3 regions of the Anoxybacillus sp. UARK-01 genome follow, and region 2 is predicted to be linked to each of the others. Evidence: riboswitches for the same ligand, from Rfam matches in the RefSeq annotation. Region 2 holds a riboswitch; each other region holds the start of a gene.
What was found. A riboswitch is a leader RNA that binds a small molecule or an ion and turns the genes downstream of it on or off. The one in region 2 is predicted to bind S-adenosylmethionine.
Positions count from the first base shown of each region.

Region 1: another riboswitch for S-adenosylmethionine. It lies ahead of B6A27_RS17070 (methionine ABC transporter ATP-binding protein); the one in region 2 lies ahead of B6A27_RS15535 (methionine ABC transporter ATP-binding protein).
Region 3: another riboswitch for S-adenosylmethionine. It lies ahead of B6A27_RS01510 (YezD family protein); the one in region 2 lies ahead of B6A27_RS15535 (methionine ABC transporter ATP-binding protein).

Region 1 covers NZ_NASY01000055.1:18,688-23,709, forward strand. Annotated here, with positions in the region: gene B6A27_RS17055 (carboxymuconolactone decarboxylase family protein) at 132-494, opposite strand; gene B6A27_RS17060 (MetQ/NlpA family ABC transporter substrate-binding protein) at 714-1,544, opposite strand; gene B6A27_RS17065 (methionine ABC transporter permease) at 1,567-2,232, opposite strand; gene B6A27_RS17070 (methionine ABC transporter ATP-binding protein) at 2,225-3,250, opposite strand; SAM riboswitch class I at 3,335-3,442, opposite strand; gene B6A27_RS17075 (O-acetylhomoserine aminocarboxypropyltransferase/cysteine synthase family protein) at 3,878-5,022, opposite strand, start outside.
Region 2 covers NZ_NASY01000049.1:97,902-102,923, forward strand. Annotated here, with positions in the region: gene B6A27_RS15525 (type B 50S ribosomal protein L31) at 402-659, opposite strand; gene rpmG (50S ribosomal protein L33) at 698-847, opposite strand; SAM riboswitch class I at 1,198-1,306, shown strand; gene B6A27_RS15535 (methionine ABC transporter ATP-binding protein) at 1,467-2,480, shown strand; gene B6A27_RS15540 (methionine ABC transporter permease) at 2,470-3,135, shown strand; gene B6A27_RS15545 (MetQ/NlpA family ABC transporter substrate-binding protein) at 3,177-4,010, shown strand; partial or broken gene B6A27_RS15550 (MFS transporter) at 4,132-5,022, shown strand, end outside.
Region 3 covers NZ_NASY01000013.1:44,185-49,206, reverse strand. Annotated here, with positions in the region: gene B6A27_RS01525 (YtxH domain-containing protein) at 1-155, opposite strand, end outside; gene B6A27_RS01520 (low molecular weight protein-tyrosine-phosphatase) at 178-648, opposite strand; gene B6A27_RS01515 (DUF1128 domain-containing protein) at 767-991, shown strand; SAM riboswitch class I at 1,439-1,552, shown strand; gene B6A27_RS01510 (YezD family protein) at 1,625-1,768, shown strand; gene B6A27_RS01505 (phosphoadenylyl-sulfate reductase) at 1,872-2,576, shown strand; partial or broken gene B6A27_RS01500 (inorganic phosphate transporter) at 2,589-3,650, shown strand; gene sat (sulfate adenylyltransferase) at 3,760-4,908, shown strand; gene cysC (adenylyl-sulfate kinase) at 4,926-5,022, shown strand, end outside.

The DNA.
Region 1 (5,022 bases), on a different contig from region 2:
TTATTCTCATTACAATCTTATAACAAATGAAAGGTATTAGCAACCATTTAACTCCATTAGTATACTTTTTAAATAAAAAAGTTTAATAAGTAAACATATCAAAAAAGCCTCCTATTCTGGAGGCTTTTGCACTAATGTTTTGTCGTCAATTCGGCAATGCATTCTTGAACAAGCGTCACCGCTTGGCTCATCGCTGCGCCTCCCGCAAACGCTACCGCAACGCTGCAAGCTTCCAAGATTTCCTGTTCTGTCGCCCCTTGATCGATACAGCCTTTCGTATGATAAATCGTACAATATTCATCTTGTGTAGCTAGGCTAATCCCGAGAGCGATCAATTGCTTTTCTTTTTGCGACAAAGCTCCCTTCTGAAAGCATGCTTTAGTAAAGGCATTAAATTTCTCTGCCACTGCGGGGATTTTCTGTGTGAAGGCGCCCAATCCTTCTTTATAATGCTGCAATGCCGCTTCTGTTGAAGAATGTGTTGGTTGATTCATCCTCAAGCTCCTTTCAAAATCATAAGAACTGCGGTTATATTATTGACTAAAATGGGAAGATCATATAACTGAATCGAAAAGAAAAATCGGCTTGAACGATCTGGAAGAAATGGTTGCATAATCATCAAGCCCCGTGGTTTCTCATGCTGATTACACCAAAAGTAAGAGAACATTAAAAAGCGGAAGCTCCGCTATGAAGCTTCCGCTTTCTTTATAGTATTACTCAGTTGCTGGAATGACAGCACCTTTGTATTCTTTTTTGATGAAATCTTGAATTTCTTTGGATTGAAGCACTTCGACAAGCGTTTTAATGTCTTTGCGATTCTCATCGCCTTTACGTACCGCAATAATATTCACATATGGATTGTTTTTTGGCGACTCGACAGCAATTGGATCTTTCGCAGGATCCAATCCGGCATCTAAAGCGTAGTTGGCGTTAATCACGACCGCATCGCCCTCATTGTTTTGGTAAACTTGTGGCAGCAAACCGGCATCAACATCGGTTTTAAATTTTAACTTCTTCGGATTTTCTACAATATCCTTAACCGTGGCTTTTGTTTTATCAATGCCGTCTTTTAATTTAATAAGTCCTTTCTCTTGAAGCATGGACAAAATACGCCCGTGATCAGCGACAGAGTTGCTCATAATAATGGTGGCTCCCTCTGGAAGCTCCTCAAGGCTTTTGTATTTTTTAGAATAAATTCCGATTGGTTCAATATGAATACCGCCAGCATTGACAAAATCATAGCCGTTTTCTTTCATTTGTGCCTCTAAGTAAGGAATGTGCTGGAAATAGTTAGCGTCGATTTCTTTATTCTCTAACGCCTTATTCGGCAAAATATAATCCTGGAATGTGACAATCTTTAAGTTGACGCCTTTTTCTTTAAGAATTGGCTTCGCTTTTTCTAAAATCTCAGCATGCGGCACATTCGATGCGCCTACTACTAATTCCTTTTTCTCTTGGTCTCCTTGTGCGCCGTCTTTGCCGCCGCATGCCGCCAACGCGAGCACAAGCACTACCGCTAATAATGCACCCCACCATTTTTTCATCTGTTTTTCCTCCTTTATATTGTTATCTCTTATCTATTTTGGAAGTGACAAAGTCACCGATAAGCTGAATGGCAAATACAATGATTAAAATGAGCACTGTAGCAACAAAGGTCACATCGTTATGACTGCGTTGGAACCCTTCTAAATAAGCAAGATTCCCAAGGCCACCAGCGCCCACTACTCCCGCCATCGCCGTATAGCCAACTAACGCAATAGCGGTTACGGTGATCCCTGAGACAAGAGCCGGCAGCGATTCAGGAATCAATACCTTCCAGATGATTGTCGCCGTTGTCGCTCCCATGGCTTTCGCCGCTTCAATCACACCTTTGTCAATTTCACGCAAAGCGATCTCCACCATGCGCGCATAAAATGGAGCAGCGCCAATAATCAACGCCGGCAAGGCCGCGTTTGCCCCAAGAATCGTACCGACTAGCATCTTTGTAAAAGGAATAAGCAGAATAATTAAAATAATAAATGGGATAGAACGAAAAATATTAACAAAAGCAGAAACGATTGTATGAATGGCTTTGTTTTCCCAAATATTATCTTTGGATGTTAAAAACAGCAACAATCCTAGAATGAGTCCAAATACAAATGTAAACGCCACGGCAACTCCTGTCATATACAGCGTTTCCGACGCTGCCGCCCAAATCGATTCCCACTGAACGTTAGGAAACATGCTACTCATTCGTCATCACCTCCACACCGACTTGTTGCTGACGAATGTAGTCAAGCGCTCTGGCTACTTCCTCATCCGTTCCACTCATATGAACAAACAGCACTCCATACGAGCCCTGATGGGTTTGTGAAATCTTCCCTTGCAAAATATTAATGGTTATTTCAAAATTTCGGATCAGTTCTGCGATGAGCGGCCGTTCAGTCGCATGGCCAGCAAAAGTAAGCTGGACAACTTTGCCGTTAGGATATTGGTTGAACAAATGAGCAATCGTCCCTTTCGTTTCTTCAGGTTCCGTAATCTGTTGAACAAACCGTTTCGTTATCATCTGTTGCGGATTTTGAAATACATCCAATACCTTTCCTTCTTCGACAATCTTTCCGTTTTCCATTACCGCCACACGATCACATATTTTACGGATTACATGCATTTCATGAGTAATTAATACAATAGTCAATCCGAGGCGCTGATTAATATCAACTAAAAGCTCAAGAATCGAATCTGTCGTTTGCGGATCCAAAGCAGAAGTCGCTTCGTCGCATAACAGCACCTTCGGGTTGTTCGCGAGCGCCCGCGCAATACCGACACGCTGCTTTTGCCCCCCGCTGAGCTGCGATGGATAGGTATTTTCTCTTCCGTGCAGACCCACAAGATGAATGAGTTCATCCGCCCGCTTTAACCGCTGTTCCTTTGGAACTCCAGCAATCTCTAAGGGAAACGCAATATTGTCTCGGACCGTCCTTGACCAAAGCAAATTAAAATGCTGAAAAATCATTCCGATTTCTTGCCGCGCCTTGCGCAATTCTCTTCCTTTAATACTTGCGATGTCTTGACCGGCAACCATCACTCTTCCATTTGTAGGCTTTTCCAAGCCATTTAAAAGACGGATCAGCGAGCTTTTTCCAGCACCGCTATATCCAATAATGCCAAAAATCTCCCCTTCTTTAATGTGCAAATTTACATCATTGACAGCTGTTACCGCTCCCTGGCTTGACGAATATACTTTTGTTACATTTTCTAGCGTAATCAAACGCGATTCACCTTCCTTGTTCCAGCAACTAAAAAACCTTTCTGCTCAAGAGAACAGAAAGGTTTTAATATCTCCCATTTCTGTCTCTTATCTCTCAAAGCGAACGCTTTGTGTGAATTGGCACCATTTCAGTCGAATGCTGACGGTTGCCGGGTTTCATAGGGCACATCCCTCCACCTCTCTTGATAAGAGCAGCAACGCTCCTTTATTCAGTTAATGCTTTAATTCATCTAAGAATTATACAAATTACAAAAGTGATTCTATCATTCTATAAAGGAAGGTGTCAACAGAAAAATAATTCCTAATCATAGAATCAATACACAAGCGCCGATGATCCATTCAAAATGCTCTGGCTTAACACAACCTTTTCGGCATCTCCCTCGAGCAAAAGCGCCAGCGGGCCCATCTTGCCCACAAAGCGTTCGTTGTTTGACAAAGACATGCTGACAGTGGACAAGCAAAGGGTTTACAGATTATGACGGAAAAACGAGGAATCGGGCGGCGTTAATCGGTTTTTATTGGATCATCACCACGCCTGTTTTTAATATGTTCTAACCTCTCGTTGAAACTATTGTTTTATCAATATGAATGGACTTCATGACCGATTCAATTGTTGACGGCTATTTTCTACACCTCTGAATACAGCGAACGAATTCCTGTGGCAATGGCGATGGCTTGCTCTAAATCCTCAATTAAGTCTTCGACATTTTCGATGCCGACCGATAGACGAATCAAATCTTCCGTAACTCCCGAGGCCTGCAAATCTTCTGGGCTCAACTGCTGATGCGTGGTGCTGGCTGGATGAATAATTAAGCTTTTGGCGTCTCCTACATTGGCCAAGTGCGACCAAAGCTTCACGTTGTTAATGAGAGCCGCTCCCGCTTCTCTTCCTCCTTTAATGCCGAACACCACAACGGCTCCCGCTCCTTTCGGCAAATATTTTTCGGCCAAATTCTTGGCTGGATGCTTTTCGTGTCCAGGATACAGCACCCATTCTACTGCCGGATGGCGATCTAAATAGTCTACAATCCGACGCGTGTTAGCAATATGCTCTTTCATGCGTACATGAAGCGTCTCAAGCCCTAAATTAAATTGAAACGCATTAAATGGGCTAATCGCTGGTCCAAGATCCCGCAGCAATTGCACACGAGCCTTAATGATATAAGCAGCCGGACCTAAAGCTTCTGCATACACAAGATTGTGATAGCTTGGATCCGGAGTTGTAAATCCCGGAAATTTAGGAGAATCCCAATTAAACTTTCCTCCGTCTATAATAATGCCGCCAAGCGTTGTACCGTTTCCAAGCAGCCATTTAGTAGCTGAATGAACAACGATATCCGCCCCATACTCAATCGGACGGCATAGATATGGAGTGGCAAACGTATTATCAATAATGAGAGGAATACCCGCTTCATGCGCAATGTTGGCTACCGCTTCAATATCTAGTACGTGCAAACTTGGATTACCAATCGTTTCTGCAAAGATCGCTTTCGTTTTTGGCGTAATGGCAGCACGAAAATTTTCCGGATTAGCGGGATCAACAAAATGCGTTGTAATCCCATATTTCGGAAGGGTAGTGGCAAAGAGGTTATAGGTACCTCCATATAGCGTTGAAGCTGACACAATCTCGTCTCCTGCTTGCGCTATATTTAAGATCGCAAGCGTGATTGCGGCCATGCCGCTTGCTACTGCAAGACTTCCAATTCCTCCTTCTAATTGTGCCACTCTTTCCTCAAAGACTGTGGCGGTCGGGTTATGAATGCGCGTATAAA
Region 2 (5,022 bases):
GATGGATTAAGCTTTTTGGTTTTTGGAACGATTTGTTAGTTTTATTATAACGAGAGGTGCATGTTTGTGCAATGGTTGATCGGACAACCGTTTCATTCAAAATGTATGTGTCGTCGATCTCCAGGGATTTTTACGCCATTGGAGGTCGACGACTTTATTTTTTATCTGTGCTTTGTTCAGACCCCGTAGCGATCCGAAGGGGATCGCATGACCAATAAGCTATATCAATCCGGCTTATCAATTCATCCCAGTAAAATTTTAAACGGGCGCATCTGGAAAGGCAGACTGGGTTTATATAGAAATCCTCTTTTTTTACTCAACAGTTTATGAGAAACAATTTTTTCTCCCTCATCAATAAAACCATTGGCTCCCGGTCGGTCTCGTACGGCTTTATCCTTCCATTATTTATCTTGCTGCTGCAAATGATATTTTTTCATAAATTGTTCAGCTCTTCCGCGACGGTCCGTAAATTTTTGTTTCCCAGTATAAAAGGGGTGCGTATCTGAACTAATTTCCACTTTAATAAGCGGATATGTATTCCCGTCTTCCCATACGATCGTTTCGTTAGAAGATTTGGTCGATCCGCTTAAAAATTTATATTCACTGTTGACATCCATAAAAACCACTTTTTGATAGTTAGGATGAATGCCTGGCTTCATTTGAGAATCACTTCCTTTAGATTATTTTCAGCAAAGCGCTACTTCGTTTCGCGATGCAGCGTATAGCGCTTTAAACGTGGTGAATATTTTCTTAATTCTAAGCGCTCTGGATTATTTCGTTTATTTTTTGTCGTGATATAGTTACGGTCACCTGTCTCTGTGCACTGTAAAACAACTTTTACTCTCATGCCTAAGATCCCTCCAAACTGAAAATATTTGATACACCATTAAATCGTAATAATTACGATTTAACATATTCAACTTATCAAAAAAATAAGCAACTGTCAATCGTCAAGAAAGAAAGTCAGATTCGCCCTCTCATAGCTTAGAGAAAAAATCCTAAAAGTTGACGATCGCTTTGTCGTTCTCTCTTCTCCTTTTGTGGACAAATATAGATTTACTTTCGGGCCATCTATAAATAAAAATTTTTTCTTATTTTCCCTATAATGTAAGCGTTTTTATCTTTTTTTCATAAAAACCGATATTGACAATCAGCTTTATCGGAATTATGATGAGTATAAAAATTCCATAAACAAACCGCTTATCAAGAGCGACCGAGGGAACAGGCCCAATGACGTCCGGCAACCTCCCGCAATCGGGAACGGTGCCACATCCTGCAGAATGGCTTTCATTCTGAAAGATAAGTCTGGTATTTACATACCGATGCCTCTTTCTGAGTGAAAGAGGTTTTTTCTTTTATATGGAGGTCCATGCAAAAATTTTCGTTACCATATGAAAAGAGCCATCGCGAGACTTTTTGCAAATTCCATTCTTTTTAAAAAAGCTCGACTCTCAGGGGGGAAAGTGATGATTGAAATCAAGGATGTAACTAAAATTTACACATCGAAAAACAGGCAAGTCATCGGCGTCGATCACGTCTCTTTGACCATCCAAGCTGGAGAAATTTTTGGCGTCATCGGCTATAGCGGCGCCGGCAAAAGCACGTTGCTGCGCTGCCTCAACCTTTTGGAGCGGCCGACATCTGGACAAATTATGATAGACGGCGTTGATTTAACATCTTTAAACAGCGAACAGCTACGGCAAGCGCGTCTAAAAATCGGAATGATTTTTCAACATTTTTATCTTGTCAGTTCAAAAACAGTTTTTGAAAATATCGCATTCGCTTTAAAAGCCGCTAACAAACCGAAGGAGGAAATAGAGAAACGAGTCAATGAGTTGCTAGACATAGTCGGTCTGTCTGACAAGCGAGATGCCTACCCTGCCCAGTTGAGCGGCGGACAAAAACAGCGAGTCGGCATCGCGCGGGCGCTTGCGAATGATCCCAATGTCCTTTTGTGCGATGAAGCAACATCGGCACTCGATCCAAGCACAACCAAATCCATTTTGACACTGTTGAAAAAAATTAATCGCGAATTAGGCATCACTATTGTATTGATTACCCATGAAATGGAGGTAGTGAAAGATATATGCGATCGCGTCGCGGTTATGCAAAATGGAAAAATTATAGAATTAGGAACGGTATATGAGCTTTTTACCAATCCAAAGGAGGAATTAACGAAATCTTTCATCAATAGCATCCTGCAATTTGAAGTTCCTGACCATCTGTTGCAAAAACGGACAGGAACGATGGTGAAAATTTTATTCAAGGGAGAGAGCGCCGAAGAAGCGATCGTTTCCGATATGTTGCAAACCTTTAAAGTGAAAGGCAATATCTTACACGGGAAAATCGAATATATTCAAAACATCCCGCTCGGCGTCTTTATCATGGAGCTGACAGGAGAGCGCAAAGAAATTGAACGAGCGCTCGATTATATTTCCGAAAGAACCAATGGATTGGAAGTGATTGCGCATGCTGCTTAATGCTCTTATCGATCTTATTCCTGAACTAAACAAAGCGTTTTTAGAAACGATTTATATGGTCGCCATCTCTCTTTGTATCGCGATCCTTATTGGACTTCCGTTGGGGATTCTGCTTTTCGTCACGGATCGGGGCCTTTTTTTAGAAAATAACATCGTCAAATCCGTTCTAGGCTTTGCGGTCAATCTGATTCGTTCGATTCCGTTTGTCATCTTGCTCGTCGGGCTGCTGCCGCTGACAAGACTGATTACCGGAACCACCATCGGTCCTACTGCTGCCTCTGTCTCGCTGTCGGTTGCCGCCATTCCTTTTTTCGCAAGAATGGTAGAAACCTCATTGCGAGAAATTGAGAAGGGAGTGATTGAAGCAGCAATTGCCGTTGGGGCTACGCCGTGGATGATTATTAAAGATGTACTGCTGTCGGAAGCTCGCCCGGGCATCGTCCACGGGATCACCATTACAACGATTAGCTTAGTCGGATATTCTGCCATGGCCGGCATTGTCGGCGGCGGGGGCATTGGCGACTTAGCGATCCGTTTTGGCTATTATCGCTATGACAATACGGTGATGATTACAACGATCGTTGTTTTAATTTGTCTTGTTCAAATCATTCAATTTAGCGGTGAACGCATCGCCCGTCTTGTCGATAAACGGTAAAAAACAACGCAATCGATAAAATAATCAAGGGGGATTTCAACATGAAAAAACGACTGGTTTTACTTATTTGCCTTCTTTCCTTTTCACTTTTAGCGGCATGCGGCAATAAAGAAGCTGCTTCCGGAAGCACGCAGAAAAAAGAGCTGACGATTGGCGCAACTTCCGGTCCATACAGCGACATGGTCAACCAAGCGATCAAACCGCTGTTAGAAAAGAAAGGATATAAAGTCAAAGTAGTGGAATTCAGCGACTACATTCAACCAAATTTAGCTTTAGCCAATGGCGATTTAGACGCTAATTTATTCCAGCATAAAATTTATATGGAGACATTCGCTAAAGAGCATCATCTTGATCTTTCTGAAGTCATTATTGTTCCAACTGCTCCAATGGGGATTTATTCAAAAAAATTTAAATCACTAAATGAAATCAAGGATGGAAGCGAAATGGCGATTCCGAATGATCCTACGAACCTGGCAAGAGCACTACTAATCTTACAAGACCAAAAACTGATCCAGCTTGACTCATCCGTCAATCCGCTCACTGTTTCGGAAAAAGATATCAAAGAAAATGTCAAGCACCTTAAATTTAAACCGATTGAAGCAGGGCAATTGCCGCGGACAGTTGAAAGCGTCGATTTGGCGGCGGTGCCCGGCAACTTCGCTTTAGCGGCAAAAATGGACTTAAATGACGCTCTTGCCCTAGAAAATATGCCGGATGATTATCGCAATCGCATCGTTGTGAATACAAAAGATTTAAATCAACCGTTTGTCAAAGATATCCAAGCAGTGGTTCAATCAAAAGAATTTGAAAAAGTGATCGACCAAAATTTCAAAGGCTTTGGAAAGCCAAAATGGATGCTGGAACGAAAACAATAACTTCTCCCATACACGCCGTCTCCTCACGGCGTGTGTCTTTTTCACAGCATGGAAATAGACGTTTCGTCATCGAACCATTATAGTAAAAATAGATCGAAGAACAATAAAGAGGCGAGAACCATTGACACACATTCAAGGAGGCAGTACAGAATCTAGCAAAGCAAGCTGGGCGCTGTTTTTGGGCGGATTTGTTACCTTCGCCAGCTTATTATACGGCTCAGCCGCTCTTGCCGCTGTTCGCAAAAACCTTTCACATTTCTGCCGCTTCAGCTAGCTTAGCCATGTCTGTATCGACCGGTGCATTAGCCATTATCATTCTCCTTGCCGCGAGTATCTCGGATCGCGCTGGAAAAAAGAGAGTGATGACCATCTCGTTGCTGTTAACATCGTTATTAACGATGGCAAGCACGCTACTCTCCCACTTTCCTTCTCTTGTGCTTGCGCGCGCGTTACTCGGTATGGCAGCTGCCGACGTCCCCTCTTTAACAATGGCTTATATTACGGAGGAATTTCAAGCAGAAGGAATTGGCAAAGCGATGGGGCTTTATTTAGCGGAACCAGCATTGGAGGCATGGCTGGACGAATAGCGATCAGGCTATTAACCGATTGGTTTTCATGGCGGACCGCACTGTTTTCCATAGGAGCCTTTTCGCTTTTATTAAGCGTTATTTTCGCCGTGATCCTGCCGGCGCCGCGCCATTCTGCCCCAAAGCCGTCTAGCGGCAAAACGGCTTTGGCGGCCTATGTTGTCCATTTGCGCCATAAACCGCTGATGTCGCTGATTATGCTCGGCTTTTTATTTATGGGAGAGTTTGTGACGCTGTACAACTATATTAGCTTTTTATTAAGTGAACCGCCATACTCATTAAGTCTATCCGTGCTTGGATTTTTGTTTATGGTGTACTTATTCGGAAGCTTCAGCTCTGTTTATATGGGAAAAAAAGCCGATTTATCTGGATATGCGCCCACATTAAGTCTATCGGTCACATGGACCATTCTCGGTGCCGCTATT
Region 3 (5,022 bases), on a different contig from region 2:
CTCTCGCGGCATTCATGGATTCGCTCTGGCAGCTGGCGAATCAGCTTGCCTCGTTGCCCCCATACCTCTTTCAGCGAATGCCTCGTTTCTCGATCAAGCAGCGAAACAGCCGCACCAATAATCGCTCCGATCATAATGTTTCTTGCGATTTTCATCTTCTCCTCCCCCTTTGGTTGATTATATTCCTTGTTCTTTTTTAATCGCTTCAAGCAAATGCCGGCAGCCCTTTTGGATTAGCTCGTACACTTCGATAAAATTACCTGTATAATAAGGATCCGGTACATCAGCTATATCGCTGTCTGGAACAAAATCAAGCAAACGGCCAACAAAGCCAGCTTTATTATATCCAGCCAAGCGCTTTAAATCCTCCATGTTCTCGACATCCATTGCAACAATATAGTCAAACATCCGCAAATCCTCTTCGCCAATTTGTCTTGCCCGAATTCCCGAAAAATCAATTCCCTGCTTTGTTAAAATGCTTTGCGTTCCTTCATGAGGCGGATTGCCGATATGCCAATTCCCCGTTCCCGCCGAATCGATCATAATTTGATCTTCAAGCCCTTCTTTTTTGACCAAGTCGCGAAAAATGGCTTCAGCCATTGGTGATCGGCAAATATTCCCAAGACAAACAAATAACACTTTAATCATCAAACACATCTCCCTTCGCTATCCATTATAAACAAAATAACAGTATACATGTATATTCTTTCATTCCTTCCATATGGTACAATGACTCTATCCATCAAATTCAGAAAGGATGAGACTTTTGGATTTATCGCAAAAATCTCTTGAAAATATGGAATACATGATTGAAAAAATAAAGGAAAAGCTGAAGGTTCTCAACTTTGATGTGATGAAGTCATCCCATTTTGACGAAACGCTATATGAGGAGTTAAGAGATCTTTATGAAATGGTCATGAGAAAAAGCTCCTTCAGCCCTAATGAAATGCAAGCCATTGTCGAAGAGCTTGGAAATTTACGCAAACGATAATGAAACAAGACAGAGGCTTGTCCATGCTGGAAGCGGCGTCCGCGCCTGCTCCGTTTTTTCTATAAAAAAGGGGCCTCGTCAGCTTTTTAGGCGACAGACAACGTCCAAATGGTCGTTGTCTGTCATTCTTTTAGGCATATTCCCCCGCAGACCCCGCTTAGCAAACAAAGATCGCAGCTAATCGCGGGAAGTGAAATGGAACCATTTTGAAAAATGACTTCCCCCTCTATCTCCCTTCCTATCTTTTTCCATTTTCATAGCGTTCTATATGATGTTATCCCTTTTTCATTCTATATTCCCCATCACATGAATAAACCCCTTCCACCAACACTTCATTAAGAGACAGGAGACTTCTCGACAGATGATGTTCAAACGCAAAAATAAATTCCTATCGAAAAACTCGGGTTGACATTTATTCGAATTATGTTAAAATTTTAGTCAATTACATACTTATCAAGAGTGGGGGAGGGAACTGGCCCAATGAACCCCGGCAACCTACTTCAAATTCATGAAGCAAGGTGCTACGTCCAGCCAAATGGGAACCATTTTGGGAGATAAGGTGAAATAGGCAGCCTCCTTTGTCTTTCCGAAATGGAAAGCTTTTTTATTTATTGACACTAAGGAGGAATCGTAATGGGAAATGACCAGCAAATCGATGCCGTTTTTACTAGAATACAAGAAATGCTGCAGTCAATGAAATTTGGCACGATCACGCTTGTGATCCAAGACGGCAAAGTGATTCAACTTGAAAAAAACGAAAAGATAAGAATTAAATAATAAGGCGCGCTGACTAGACAAACTAGAGGCGGTTTTCCCTTCTATCGTACAGAGCAAGGTGAAAACTGTCTTTTTTTACCACCAAATGAAGGAGGAAGCAACCTTGCTGACTTATGACACATGGAATGGAGAAATGCCATTCTTCTCAATTGACAATGAAACAAAAGGAGCCTCAGACGTTATTCGCTGGGCTTATGAGCATTATGGAGATGAGGTTGTTTATGCCTGTAGCTTCGGTATTGAGGGCATCGTCTTAATCGATCTAATCTCTAAAGTTAAACCGGACGCAACCGTTGTTTTTCTCGATACGGGTCTCCATTTTCGCGAAACATACGAAACAATTGAAAAGGTGCAAAAAAAATATCCTTCGCTTCGCATTGTAATGAAAAAGCCGCGCCTATCGCTAGAAGAGCAGGCAGAACAAATGGGAGAGCAACTATGGGTGCATGAGCCAAATCGCTGCTGTGAAATTCGCAAAATTATCCCGCTTCGCGAAGTCTTGACAGGTGTGCCAGCCTGGATTTCTGGATTGCGCCGTGAGCAGTCTTCCACACGGAGACATGTGGAATTTCTGAATAAAGACCCAAAATTTCAATCTATTAAAATATGTCCGCTGATTCACTGGACTTGGAAAGACGTATGGAACTATGTCTATAAACATCAGCTGCCATACAACGAGCTTCATGATAAAGGCTACCCAAGCATTGGCTGTGAGCCGTGCACATCTCCTGCGCTTGATGCAAATGATTTGCGTTCAGGCAGATGGGCTGGACGTGGAAAAGTCGAATGCGGCCTCCATGAATCATAAGGAGGGGCATACATGCTTTTAGCCGTTGCTTTTGCCGTCTCCTTCTTTTTCGCCATGAATATCGGAGCTAGCGGAGCAGCCGCAGCGATGGGAGTAGCCTATGGCTCAGGAGCCATTCAGCGGAAATCCATCGCCCTCCTTCTTTGTGGTCTCGGTGTTTTTCTAGGGAGTCTTAGCGGAGGAGAAGTCGTGAAAACAATTGGTTCTAGCATCATCCCTTCGTCCATTTTAACGATTAAAATTGTCACGATTATTCTAGCAGCTTCAACTATTTCCTTATTTGCGGCCAATATGATAGGAGTTCCACTATCCACAAGCGAAATTACGGTTGGGGCTGTCGTCGGTGCCGGCATGGCTTATCAAACGCTATATCTTTCTAAACTTCTATTTATTGTTTCCATTTGGATCATCATTCCAGTCATCGCCTTTATCGTGGGAAAATGGTTTTTGCGGCTTAAAGAAAAACGTCCTTACGTTGAACAGGGCATGTGGAAAAAGAGCTTGATGTCCTTGTTAATTGTGACTGGCTTTTTTGAAGCTTTTTCAGCTGGAATGAACAACGTGGCCAACGCTGTCGGCCCTCTCGTCGGCGCCAATTTGATCTCAGTGAATTCCGGCACTTTTTTTGGCGGCTTATTTGTAGCATTAGGAGCCGTTTTACTGGGCGGGCGCGTGCTTGAAACGAACGGGAAAAAAATTATTCATTTTTCTCCGTTTGAAGGATGCGCGATCTCAGGAACAGGAGCCATCCTTGTTATTCTTTCTTCCCTTTTCGGTCTGCCAGTTCCATTAACGCAGATTACCACATCCGCTATTATCGGAATCGGAACAGCCAAAACAGGAACGTACATTTGGCAAAAACGAATTGTTATTTAGCTGTTAAAGGTTTGGTTTGTTTCACCTATTTTTTCTCTTGTTATCGCTTATAGTCTTGTAAAATTACTGCTGGACAGCAATATTTACACGTTTATTGCTATTTTTAGCGTCTTTCTGTCCACCCTAGGAATCATCAGTCTCAAAAAAACAGCAACAGAAGAAAAGCGATCTTTGCACGAACATGGCGAAGGAATTTAACATTAAATCACAGTTATCCTATCGCTTTTATAAACACAAGCGATATCAATCGTTAACAACGCTCGCTAACCATAGCGGCCCTATTTACTATATTTTAGGAGGAATGAAAATGAGCTTAAGCATCCCACATGGCGGTACATTAATCAATCGTTGGAACCCGAAATATCCATTCCACTCTGTGACGAAAAAAATTGAGCTGTCCAATGCAGAATTAAGCGATCTTGAATTGATCGGTACTGGCGCATACAGCCCGCTAACAGGATTTTTAGGAAAGGAGGACTACGAATCTGTTGTGAAAACGATGCGCCTTGCCAATGGCATCGTTTGGAGCATTCCGATTACGCTTGCTGTGAGTGAACAAAAAGCAGCTGAGCTTTCCATCGGCGAAACGGTAAAGCTTGTCCACAACGGCCAAGTATACGGCGTGATGGAAGTTCAAGAGCTATACGTGCCTGATAAACAAAAGGAAGCCCTTCTTGTCTATCAAACAGAGGACTGGAATCATCCTGGAGTCAAAAAATTATTCGAAAGACCAAATGTCTACGTCGGGGGGCCGATCACCCTTGTTAATCGAACAAACAAAGGACGATTTGCTTCCTTTTATTTCGATCCAGCCGAGACACGCCAACGCTTTGCTGAATTGGGTTGGAACACCGTTGTCGGCTTTCAGACGCGAAATCCTGTGCATCGCGCTCACGAATATATTCAAAAATGCGCGCTTGAAATCGTCGATGGACTATTTTTAAATCCGCTTGTCGGCGAAACAAAGGACGACGATATTCCAGCTGATATTCGCATGGAAAGCTATCAAGTACTTTTGGAAAACTACTATCCGAAGGATCGAGTGTTTCTTGGCGTCTTTCAAGCAGCCATGCGCTATGCGGGGCCAAGGGAAGCCATTTTCCATGCGATGGTGCGCAAAAACTTCGGCTGCACGCACTTTATTGTCGGACGCGATCACGCTGGCGTTGGAAATTATTATGGCACATATGATGCTCAAAAGATTTTCTTAAACTTTTCTCCAGAAGATCTCGGCATTACTCCATTATTTTTTGAACATAGCTTTTATTGTACAAAATGCGAGGGAATGGCCTCAACAAAAACATGTCCGCATAGCAGCGAACATCACGTGGTATTATCGGGAACAAAAGTACGAGAAATGTTGAGAAGCGGCCAAGTACCGCCTAGCACATTCAGCCGTCCAGAAGTGGTGCAAGTGCTTATTAAGGGGTTGGCAGTTCCTCATTCCGCTCGCTAACAAAGGAGGAAATCACATTGAACACGAACGTTGTTTGGCATCAGACGGCCGTGACAAAGGAGGAACGCCGCCAGCGCAACGGCCATTATAGCTGTGTTTTATGGTTCACTGGGC